2 linked regions of the Spartinivicinus marinus genome follow. The protein of the gene in region 1 interacts with the protein of each later gene in a pairwise test. Links are inferred from orthologs where the notes say so. Each region holds a gene or a part of one and is shown in the gene's direction. Other genes may lie near its edges.

Region 1 (4,768 bases):
AATTCGCAAAGGGGATTGGGTACCTCGCTCGGTACATCGAAATAGTCGGCGGATTACAGAAGCAATCAGTGGGCTTGAAGCGAGACTTGGACGCGACGCAAAAGATGGAGAAATTGCAGAAGAATTAGGATTGAGCTTAACTGAATACCATCAGCTGTTAAGTGATACAGCTTCAAGCCGGTTATTTAGCTTTGAAGAATTACTGAGTAGCCAAGATGGAAGGCACTCTTGGTTAGCGGATCAACAACAATCATCGCCGCCAACCAAGCATCAAACTGAGCAATTTAAAAAAGCACTGGCTAAAGCCATTGCCACGCTACCGGAACGAGAGCAGTTATTGCTCTCACTCTATTATGACGAAGAGCTTAACCTCAAGGAAATTGGCATGGTATTGGGGGTGAGTGAGTCACGTGTAAGTCAGCTTCACAGTCAAGCTGCTGCTCGGCTTCGAGCACGTCTGCAAGACTGGGCAGTTGAATAGACTGGCACCCTCTTAATGACCTACTAGACTAGTAAGTTAGATGTTCAGCACAAACATCAATGTGGCTTGATGGAGGTCGCTTTGGACAAAAATATGAAAATTCTGATCGTAGATGATTTCTCTACGATGAGACGGATTATAAAAAACTTGTTACGTGACTTAGGTTTCACTAATACGTCAGAAGCTGATGACGGGCAAACTGCACTACCTATGTTGCAAAGTGGTGGCTTTGATTTTCTGGTGACCGACTGGAATATGCCGGGTATGACAGGTATTGACTTACTCAAAGCTGTAAGGGCAGACCCAAAACTAAATGCACTTCCTGTTTTAATGGTAACTGCTGAAGCCAAGCGCGATCAGATTATTGAAGCTGCTCAGGCCGGTGTGAATGGCTATGTAGTAAAACCTTTTACTGCTGCGGTGTTGAAGGAGAAAATCGAAAAGATTTTCGAGCGTGTTGAAGCAGGTGGTTAAGAGGTATATATGTCGCTGCTTGATAAATTAAAAGACCAGGCACCCACTGAATTTGAAACGAGCCTGAAAGAGCAGGCTCAAAAAATGGTGGAGCATCTGGAAAAAGGCAATTTAAAAGATGCCATAGAAGTCATTCAGGAAATTAACGAGGTTAGGGATAAAAGCTTATATAAAGAGGTAGGCAGACTAACCCGGGCATTACATGAGTCGATTCGAAACTTTCATGTTGAAGCGGGGCTGGCAGGTGGCGATCAAGAAAATATGTCAGATATGGTGGACGCTTCTGATCGTTTGGAATATGTCACAAAGATGACTGAAAGTGCGGCAAATACCACCATGGATTTGGTGGATAACTGTATGCCGATAGTCGGTGAATTAAAGTCTGATGCTCATAGCTTACGAGATGAGTGGTCAAAAATTCGCAAGCGACAAATGAACCCTGATGAATTTAGAAAGCTTTATAAACAGATGGATGAGTTTTTAGATCGCAGTGAAAAACAAGTTAATCAAGTCCATAGCAACTTAACTGAAATTTTAGTTGCACAAAATTATCAGGACTTAACTGGTCAGGTTATTAAAAGAGTCGTTGAGCTTGTTCAGCAGGTAGAAGACAGTTTAGTTGACCTCGTCAGGATGGCGGGTCAGGTAGATAAACTGACTGGTATTGAACATGAAATAACAGTAACTGAAGAAGATTCTATCGCTGCTGAAGGTCCACAAATCAAAGCAGAGGAACGGGTCGATGTAGTGTCAGGCCAAGATGATGTTGATGATTTGCTTTCTAGTTTGGGGTTTTAGGGGAGCTGTCTCATGAGTTTCGAGGCTGATGAAGACATCCTGCAGGATTTTTTAGTCGAAGCCGGAGAAATCTTAGAGCTGCTTTCTGAACAGCTCGTTGACCTGGAAAATAGCCCCGATGATATGGATTTATTAAATGCTATTTTCCGGGGATTCCACACCGTTAAAGGAGGAGCAGGGTTTCTTCAATTAAATAGTCTTGTTGACTGCTGTCATGTGGCTGAAAACGTTTTTGATATGCTGCGTAACGGGCAGCGGAAGGTCTCGACTGAATTAATGGATGTGGTGTTGCAAGCACTCGATACCATTAATGAAATGTTCAGCCAGGTACGTGACCGGGTTGAGCCAACACCTGCTGATCCTGAGTTATTAAAGGCTCTGGCTGACTTAGCCCAGCCTGAAGGGGCTGCACCTGCCGCAGAAGCAGCTGCACCGCCGGAACCTGCACCTACTGAACCAGAGCCAGCCTCCACCACACCCCAGCAACCGACTGCGAATGCTGGCACTGAAGGAGGGGGGGATATCACTGATGCAGAGTTTGAAAAGCTGTTAGATGCAGTGGCAGATGAATCATCAGAGGTTAAAGCGGCAGCGCCAACCGCCGCTGGTGGTGATGAAATTACTGAGGATGAGTTTGAAGCGCTGTTGGACCAATTACATGGCAGTGGTCCTGTCAGTAGTGACGCAGCAACACCGCCTGAACCTCCCGCTAAAGCAGCTGAACCTGCACCAGCCACTACTTCGGCTGCAGCGCCACCCAGTGGTAGTGATGAAATTACAGAAGATGAGTTTGAGGCCCTGTTGAATGAGTTGCATGGCGGGAGTGCTCCAGTTGGCCAGGCTACTACTCCAGCTGAAACAGCGGAGGCTCCACCCGCTGCGACTACACCTGCTGCCCCTGCAGGCGCTCCAGCAGCTGCCGCAGCCAAAACAGGAAGCGACTTGATAACGGAAGCTGAGTTTGAAAGCCTGCTAGATGAACTACAAGGGAGCCCTCCTGCTGCACCTACTAAGCCTGCGGCAGCTTCCCCTCCACCAGCACAACCAGCCGCTACTGCGGCGCCAGTCAAACGAGAGCCACCGGCAGCAGCACCTCCAGCCAGTCCACCTAAACCGCCTGCGGCAGCCGAAGCCCGTCAACCAGCGGGTGGTGGCGGCAAACCCGCGCCAGCCAAAGAAGCACCGGCAGCAGAAGCAACCGTTCGGGTGGATACTGCGCGACTTGATGACATCATGAACATGGTCGGTGAGCTGGTGTTAGTCAGGAATCGATTGGTCAGGTTGGGTAACAAAAGTGGCGATGAGGTGCTATCAAAGGCCGTTGCCAACCTGGATGTAGTCACAGGTGACCTTCAGTTATCAGTGATGAAAACCCGGATGCAACCGATCAAGAAAGTATTTGGCCGGTTTCCTCGGGTAGTAAGGGATTTGGCTAGAAGCTTGAAAAAAGAAATTAATTTAGAGCTTGAAGGTGAAGAAACCGACCTAGATAAAAACCTAGTTGAAGCGTTAGCTGACCCTTTAGTGCATTTGGTCAGAAATGCGGTTGATCATGGTATTGAATCGCCAGAGGATCGTGAAAAAGCAGGTAAATCACGCAAAGGCACCGTCGTATTATCAGCCCAGCAAGAGGGCGATCATATTTTACTATCCATTGCGGATGACGGTGCAGGTATGGACCCTGATAAATTAAGAGGAATTGCTGTTTCTCGCGGGATTTATGAACAGGATGCAGCGGATCGGCTATCGGATAACGAGTGTTATAACTTAATTTTTGCCCCCGGTTTTTCAACTAAAACTGAAATTACTGATATTTCTGGCCGTGGGGTGGGCATGGATGTCGTAAAAAATAAAATCTCTCAATTAAATGGCACCATTAATATTGACTCAGTAAAAGGAGAAGGCTCTAAGCTTATTATTAAAGTGCCATTAACATTGGCAATTATGCCAACCTTAATGGTAATGCTGGAAAACCAAGCATTTGCTTTACCTCTAGTCAGTGTGAATGAAATTTTTCATCTGGATTTATCGAAAACTAATGTGGTAGATGGACAGGAAGTGGTGATTGTCAGAGAAAAAGCATTGCCACTGTTCCACTTAAAGCGTTGGTTAATTAATGGCAGACGATTTGATGAAAGTGATGTTACGAAGACAGAAGCTCATGTAGTCGTGGTATCTGTAGGTACACAACGAGTGGGGTTTGTCGTCGATCAACTCATTGGGCAGGAAGAAGTGGTCATTAAACCCCTGGGACAGACCTTGCAAGGCACGCCTGGGATGGCGGGTGCCACCATTACAGGCGATGGGCGAATTGCATTAATTTTGGATGTGCCTAGCTTACTGAAAGAGTATGCATAAACATGGTATTGACTTTGTTAGCTAACAAACAGGAGCGACTGGGTGGCCATTAGAGTGCTAATTGTTGATGACTCAGGTTTTTTCCGTCGCCGGGTCAGCGAAATTTTAAAAACAGACCCACAAATCCAGGTGGTGGGTACTGCAGATAATGGCAGAGAAGCGGTCGATAAAAATCTCGAATTAAAGCCTGATGTCATTACGATGGATTATGAAATGCCGGTCATGGATGGTATTACCGCGCTTGTTAAAATCATGGAAACTCATCCGACTCCTGTATTGATGTTTTCCTCATTAACTCATGAAGGGGCTCGAGTTACGTTAGATGCATTGGAAGCAGGTGCTGTGGATTATTTACCAAAAAACTTTGAAGATATTTCCAGAAATAGTGCTGAATTAAGAAAAACCCTTTGTGACCGCGTAAAAGCGGTCGCTCGTAGTCATATTCAAGGTAAAAGCATCGTTGCTGAACCTGCGGCTTCTCCCGCTCCGGCGGCTCCCGCTGCGCCAAAGACATCAGCCCCACCACCACCGACGGCCGCAAAACCCAAAAAAATCATTCATGACCTAGCCTCAAACGAAGCAGTTGCAGGTAAAGTGGTTACTTTTAATCGTGGCAGTGCTCGCCATAAACTGGTGGCTATTGGTACTTCCACTGGT
Region 2 (4,862 bases), 4.3 Mb from region 1 along the record:
GCCATCAAGTGACGAAGCCCCATGAGCCTATATTAATAGGTGGCTGGGGTGAGGAGCGACGATAACAAAGCCTAAAAATAATTCGCGACGGGTATACATACTATGTAATGTGTTGTCTCATTTTATTGAAAACAGAGGTTTGCATGGAGGCAAAAAGCGGTACTATTACACTGGGTGAGTCTGTTGATATAAGGCAGATAGAACAACTTCATAACGAGTTAAATGAAGATATAGAACAAAATGATTCATTAATAGTTGATTGTAGTCAAGTTCAATCGATAGACACCGCTGGTTTGCAATTAATTATTGCCTGTCAACAGAAGTATGTTAAGCAAAACAAAACCTTCCAAATTATTAATGCCACTCCAGTAGTTATTTGTACGCTTGAGTTATTAGGAATTAGTTTAAGCTCAAAAAAGGGATATATAGCATCTAAAAAAGCTAGTTGATGTTAAGTAGGTGATATAGCTTAATTGAGGGCAATTAGCCTTAAGCTACAAAGGTATTATTATGGTGAAAATATTAACCGCAGATGACTCAGTGTCTATGCGACAAATGGTCACACTTACTTTAAAAGAAGCTGGTTATGATGTGAAATCATGTTGTGATGGGCAGGAAGCTTTAATTGCAGCAAAGCAAAAAGCTTATGATGTTGTTCTATCAGATATTAATATGCCTGAAATGAATGGTATACAACTAGTGAAAGAGTTGCGTAAGTTACCTAGTTATAAGTTTACCCCTATTTTAATGTTAACGACTGAATCGGGGGGAGCTAAGAAGAATGAAGGTAAACAGGCCGGTGCTACTGGATGGATAGTAAAACCTTTTGAGCCTACAACACTAATAAAAATCATCAAAAGAGTATTAAACTAACTATATAAAAAGTAAAAGTTAGATTGTCAATAAGCATAATATAAATTAAACACAGTGTGAGTGGTTCATGACAATCAATGTTGAACAATTTCATCAGATTTTTTTTGAAGAATGTATTGAGAACTTGAATATTATCGAGCAAGGCTTGTTGTCATTTGGTAATGCCTCGATAGATGAAGAAATTGTAAATCATGTTTTTAGAGCTTCTCATTCGATAAAAGGTAGTGCTGCAACGTTTAACTTTATTGATATTGCAGAAATAACCCATGAGCTGGAGTTTACTCTTGATTTGGTCAGGGAAGGTAAAAGGGAACTTTTACAACAAGATGTTGCTCATATGTTAACGGCAGTTGATGCTGTGTATAAAATAGTTGAAATGAGAAAAGAGGGAAATAAAAGTCCCTTAGCAGATCAACAGATTGTTATTACACTATTGAGAAATATTGTTAACAGTCAATCCCATAGTTTTATTGATAAACAAACCGATATCCAGACAATAAATACTCAGAGTGAACTACTTGACCTCGCTATTCACCATAGTGACGATGGGGTAAAGCAAACGCTTCAAACCGAGCATAATAGCGAAGAGCAGCAAATGGTTAATGAGTGGGAAATTATTTTTATTCCCTGTCGACATATATTTTTAACAGGTAATGACCCCATTCGTTTTATTAGAGAACTGGCTGAACTGGCTGAACTAACAGTAGAAACTAACATTAAACAGTTGCCTGACTGGGAGTTTATTGAGCCAGAGGACTGTTTTTTGTCATGGTATATTAAGCTAAAGGGAGCAATAACAAAGTCAACTATTCTTGAAGTCTTTGAGTGGATAGCTGATGAATGTCAATTAACCATTGCCCCTTTGCAAAAAGAAGAAGTCATTAAGCAAGAGGTTAAGCAAACAGAACCAGATACATCTTCCTGGTCTTTTGTAGGGATAAATCCGGAAAAGGTCAATAAAAAAAATAGTCAAGCCCAACAATTAGCAACGGTTAAGCAAGAACAGCCTTCTGCGATTAACACAAGCAACCCGTCGATTAGAGTGAATGTAGAGAAAATCGATCATTTATTTAACTTGGTGGGAGAGCTGGTTATTACTCAGTCAATGTTATCTGAGCTGGGTAGTAAGCTTTCTGTAGATGCTCTTGGTAGTATCGAGCGACTACAATCAGGGCTTGCCCAGCTATTACAGAATACGAAAGAGCTGCAAGAGAGTGTAATGCAGATAAGAATGGTACCCATTAGTTTTATTTTCAATCGTTTTCCTCGAATTGTACATGACTTGTCAAACCAGTTGGGTAAAAAAGTTGACTTAAAAATTGAAGGGGAAGGAACTGAGCTTGATAAAAATGTTATGGAACAGCTGGTAGATCCATTAGTTCACTTGGTTCGAAACGCCTTAGACCATGGTATTGAAACCACAGAAAACCGATTACAAGCTAATAAACCGGCAACTGGTATCATTCAGTTGTCTGCCTATCACCGTGGTGGGAATATTGTCATTGACATTTTTGATGATGGGGCAGGCTTAAACCGGCAAGCTATTCTTAATAAAGCACAAACAAAAGGGATAATTAAGTCATCTGAACATTTATCTGTAGCTCAGATATTTGAATTAATTTTCGAACCAGGCTTTTCTACAGTAAAAACTGTTACAGATGTTTCTGGCCGAGGTGTTGGTATGGATGTAGTGAGAAAAAATATCTATAGCCTAGGAGGGAATATAACCGTAGAGTCGGAACAGGGTGGTTTTAGTCGATTTCAAATCTCTCTACCATTGACTTTAGCTATTTTAGATGGGCAGTTAGTGAAAGTGGGCAGTGAAACTTATGTAATTCCTTTAAATACAATTGTTGAGTCACTGCAAATGATACCTGATGCTCTTCAACAAGTATCTGGTGCGCTTGAGGTATATCGGCTACGTCAAGAAAATATTCCTATTATTCGTCTATATGAATTATTAAATATAACGCCTGTTAAGGCTGATTTAACAAGTGCTTTATTGGTTGTGGTTGAAGCAGAAGGGAATAAATTTGGTTTGCTTGTAGATGATCTTTTAGCCCAGCAACAAGTTGTCATTAAAAACCTTGAAGCTAACTATGACAAAGTACCAGGTATTTCTGGTGCTACAATCTTAGGTGATGGCACGGTAGCTTTAATTTTAGATATTTCTGGCTTGATCAGATTAATCACTGATGAACTATTTGTTAAGCCATGCGCAGCTTAAAACTGAATATTAACTTCAGGTGTTATTCATGAGTGAACTGAAAAGGGAATATGATGAGTCATTAACAGCAGATAACAACATACAATATCTAACCTTTACCTTAGCTGATGAACTTTATGCAGTTGATATATTACGAGTGAAAGAAATTAGGGGCTGGGAACAGCCAACGTTAATACCAAATGCACCTGATTATATTAAAGGGCTAATCAATATAAGAGGAATGATTATTCCTGTGATGGATCTTCGCTTACACTTTAGTATAGGGAGTAAAGAGTGTACCTCTACTACAGTTGTTATTGTGCTAAGTATTAAACAGGGAGCAATTAGTCGTACTATGGGGATTGTGGTTGATACGGTTGCTGATGTTGTGAAGGTGGCTGAGAGTGCTTTAACCAGTGCTTTGCCGGTTAAAGGGGAAGTTTCAGCAGATATAATCAGCGGGATGATTAATATTAAAAAGAAAACTGCAACTGTACTGGCAACTGAGAAGTTATTTGAATTGAAAAAATTTACAATCGGAAACTAAAGAGAAATGAGTTATTCAACTCAATATAATGTATCGGAAAATACTCAGAGATTATCAGGTTCAAATGATTTGTATAATGAGCCGTTAGATTGGGAGTTCTTATCTTTTATTCTTGATGGAAACGAGTTTGGTATTGATATTCTAAAAGTACAGGAGATTAGAGGCTGGTCACCATTACGAGAGCTCCCCAACTTACCAGCTTTTGTTCAGGGGGTTATCGATTTAAGAGGGAAAGTAATCCCGGTGGTTGATATGAGGACTAGAATGGGGCTAAAAAAAGCTGACTATAGTAATACAACGGTTGTTATTATTATTCAACAACAGATGGCAGGTTTTACCAATAGTATTTACAGTGGTTTAATTGTTGATGCAGTAGCAGATGTCTATCGTGTGACAAAAGATAACTATCGCTCTATAGACAATCTTACTTGTTATCAGCAAAACGACTTTATTTCAGGAATGGTGTCGGTTGACAAGAATATAATAGTGCTAATAGATTTTGCAAAAATTTTATCCAACTAGGTGTAATACTATGGTAGTTGAACGGTCAACACCAAACTCGTTAAAGAAAATGGACTGTCAGGAGGCCGCTGAAGTTAAAGTTGTTAAATTATTACCAGGTGAAGTATATAGTAGTAGTGAGCATGAAGACATTGTAACAATACTTGGCTCATGTGTTGCGACTTGTTTATGGGACCCGATTGCTAAGGTGGGAGGCATGAACCATTTCATGCTACCAGAAGCAAAAAAACAAATAAAATTGTCATCGATTAGTGTTAATCAATCCTCTGTGCGTATGCTAATGGGGCGGTATGGCAATTTTGCTATGTTTTATCTGATTGAATCACTACTGAAAAAGGGAGCACATTTACATAATCTGCAAGCTAAGCTATTTGGTGGTGCAAAAATGATAAAGCATATGTCTGATATTGGTAAAATCAACGCTGAGTTTGCGATCAGTTATTTGAAAGAAGCGGAAATTCCTATAATTGCCTCTCATTTGTTTGGAAATAATGCACGAAAAATTGTTTTTGAGTCAAGAACGGGAGTAGTGAAAATCAGAGAGTTGTCCTCCGTATATCAAGTGTAGGGCTTTTGTGCTTTTTACAAATAGCTCTTATGCTTTGTAACTATGATGCTTTATTTTTTTGATTAATGTGCATAAACAAGCCTTCAACTTAAGTATATGTCGTTTTTTTTACACTTGTAAATGTTTCAGAAAGATATATAAGGGTT

The links. The genes of interacting proteins can lie anywhere in the genome.
Region 2: the proteins of OQE68_RS22385 (region 1) and OQE68_RS03485 interact in binary tests that used the Escherichia coli proteins (3 or more experiments, as listed by UniProt). The link is inferred for Spartinivicinus marinus from one-to-one orthologs.

The regions. Positions count from the first base shown.
Region 1 is NZ_JAPJZK010000001.1:4,984,972-4,989,739, forward strand. Bases 1-2,858 are described here. They hold OQE68_RS22385 (protein phosphatase CheZ), read left to right. Parts: upstream 1-964; coding sequence 965-1,753; downstream 1,754-2,858. Other genes in these bases: OQE68_RS22375 (RNA polymerase sigma factor FliA), read left to right, coding at 1-481; cheY (chemotaxis response regulator CheY), read left to right, coding at 575-955; OQE68_RS22390 (chemotaxis protein CheA), read left to right, coding at 1,766-2,858. Outside these bases: more of OQE68_RS22390, read left to right, coding at 2,859-4,111; OQE68_RS22395 (protein-glutamate methylesterase/protein-glutamine glutaminase), read left to right, coding at 4,154-4,768.
Region 2 is NZ_JAPJZK010000001.1:708,166-713,027, reverse strand. Bases 569-3,520 are described here. They hold OQE68_RS03485 (chemotaxis protein CheA), read left to right. Parts: upstream 569-940; coding sequence 941-3,100; downstream 3,101-3,520. Other genes in these bases: OQE68_RS03480 (chemotaxis protein CheW), read left to right, coding at 3,129-3,520; OQE68_RS03490 (response regulator), read left to right, coding at 569-873. Outside these bases: OQE68_RS03495 (STAS domain-containing protein), read left to right, coding at 144-449; more of OQE68_RS03490, read left to right, coding at 511-568; more of OQE68_RS03480, read left to right, coding at 3,521-3,626; OQE68_RS03475 (chemotaxis protein CheW), read left to right, coding at 3,633-4,148; OQE68_RS03470 (chemotaxis protein CheD), read left to right, coding at 4,159-4,716. UniProt on the Escherichia coli protein: Involved in the transmission of sensory signals from the chemoreceptors to the flagellar motors. CheA is autophosphorylated; it can transfer its phosphate group to either CheB or CheY.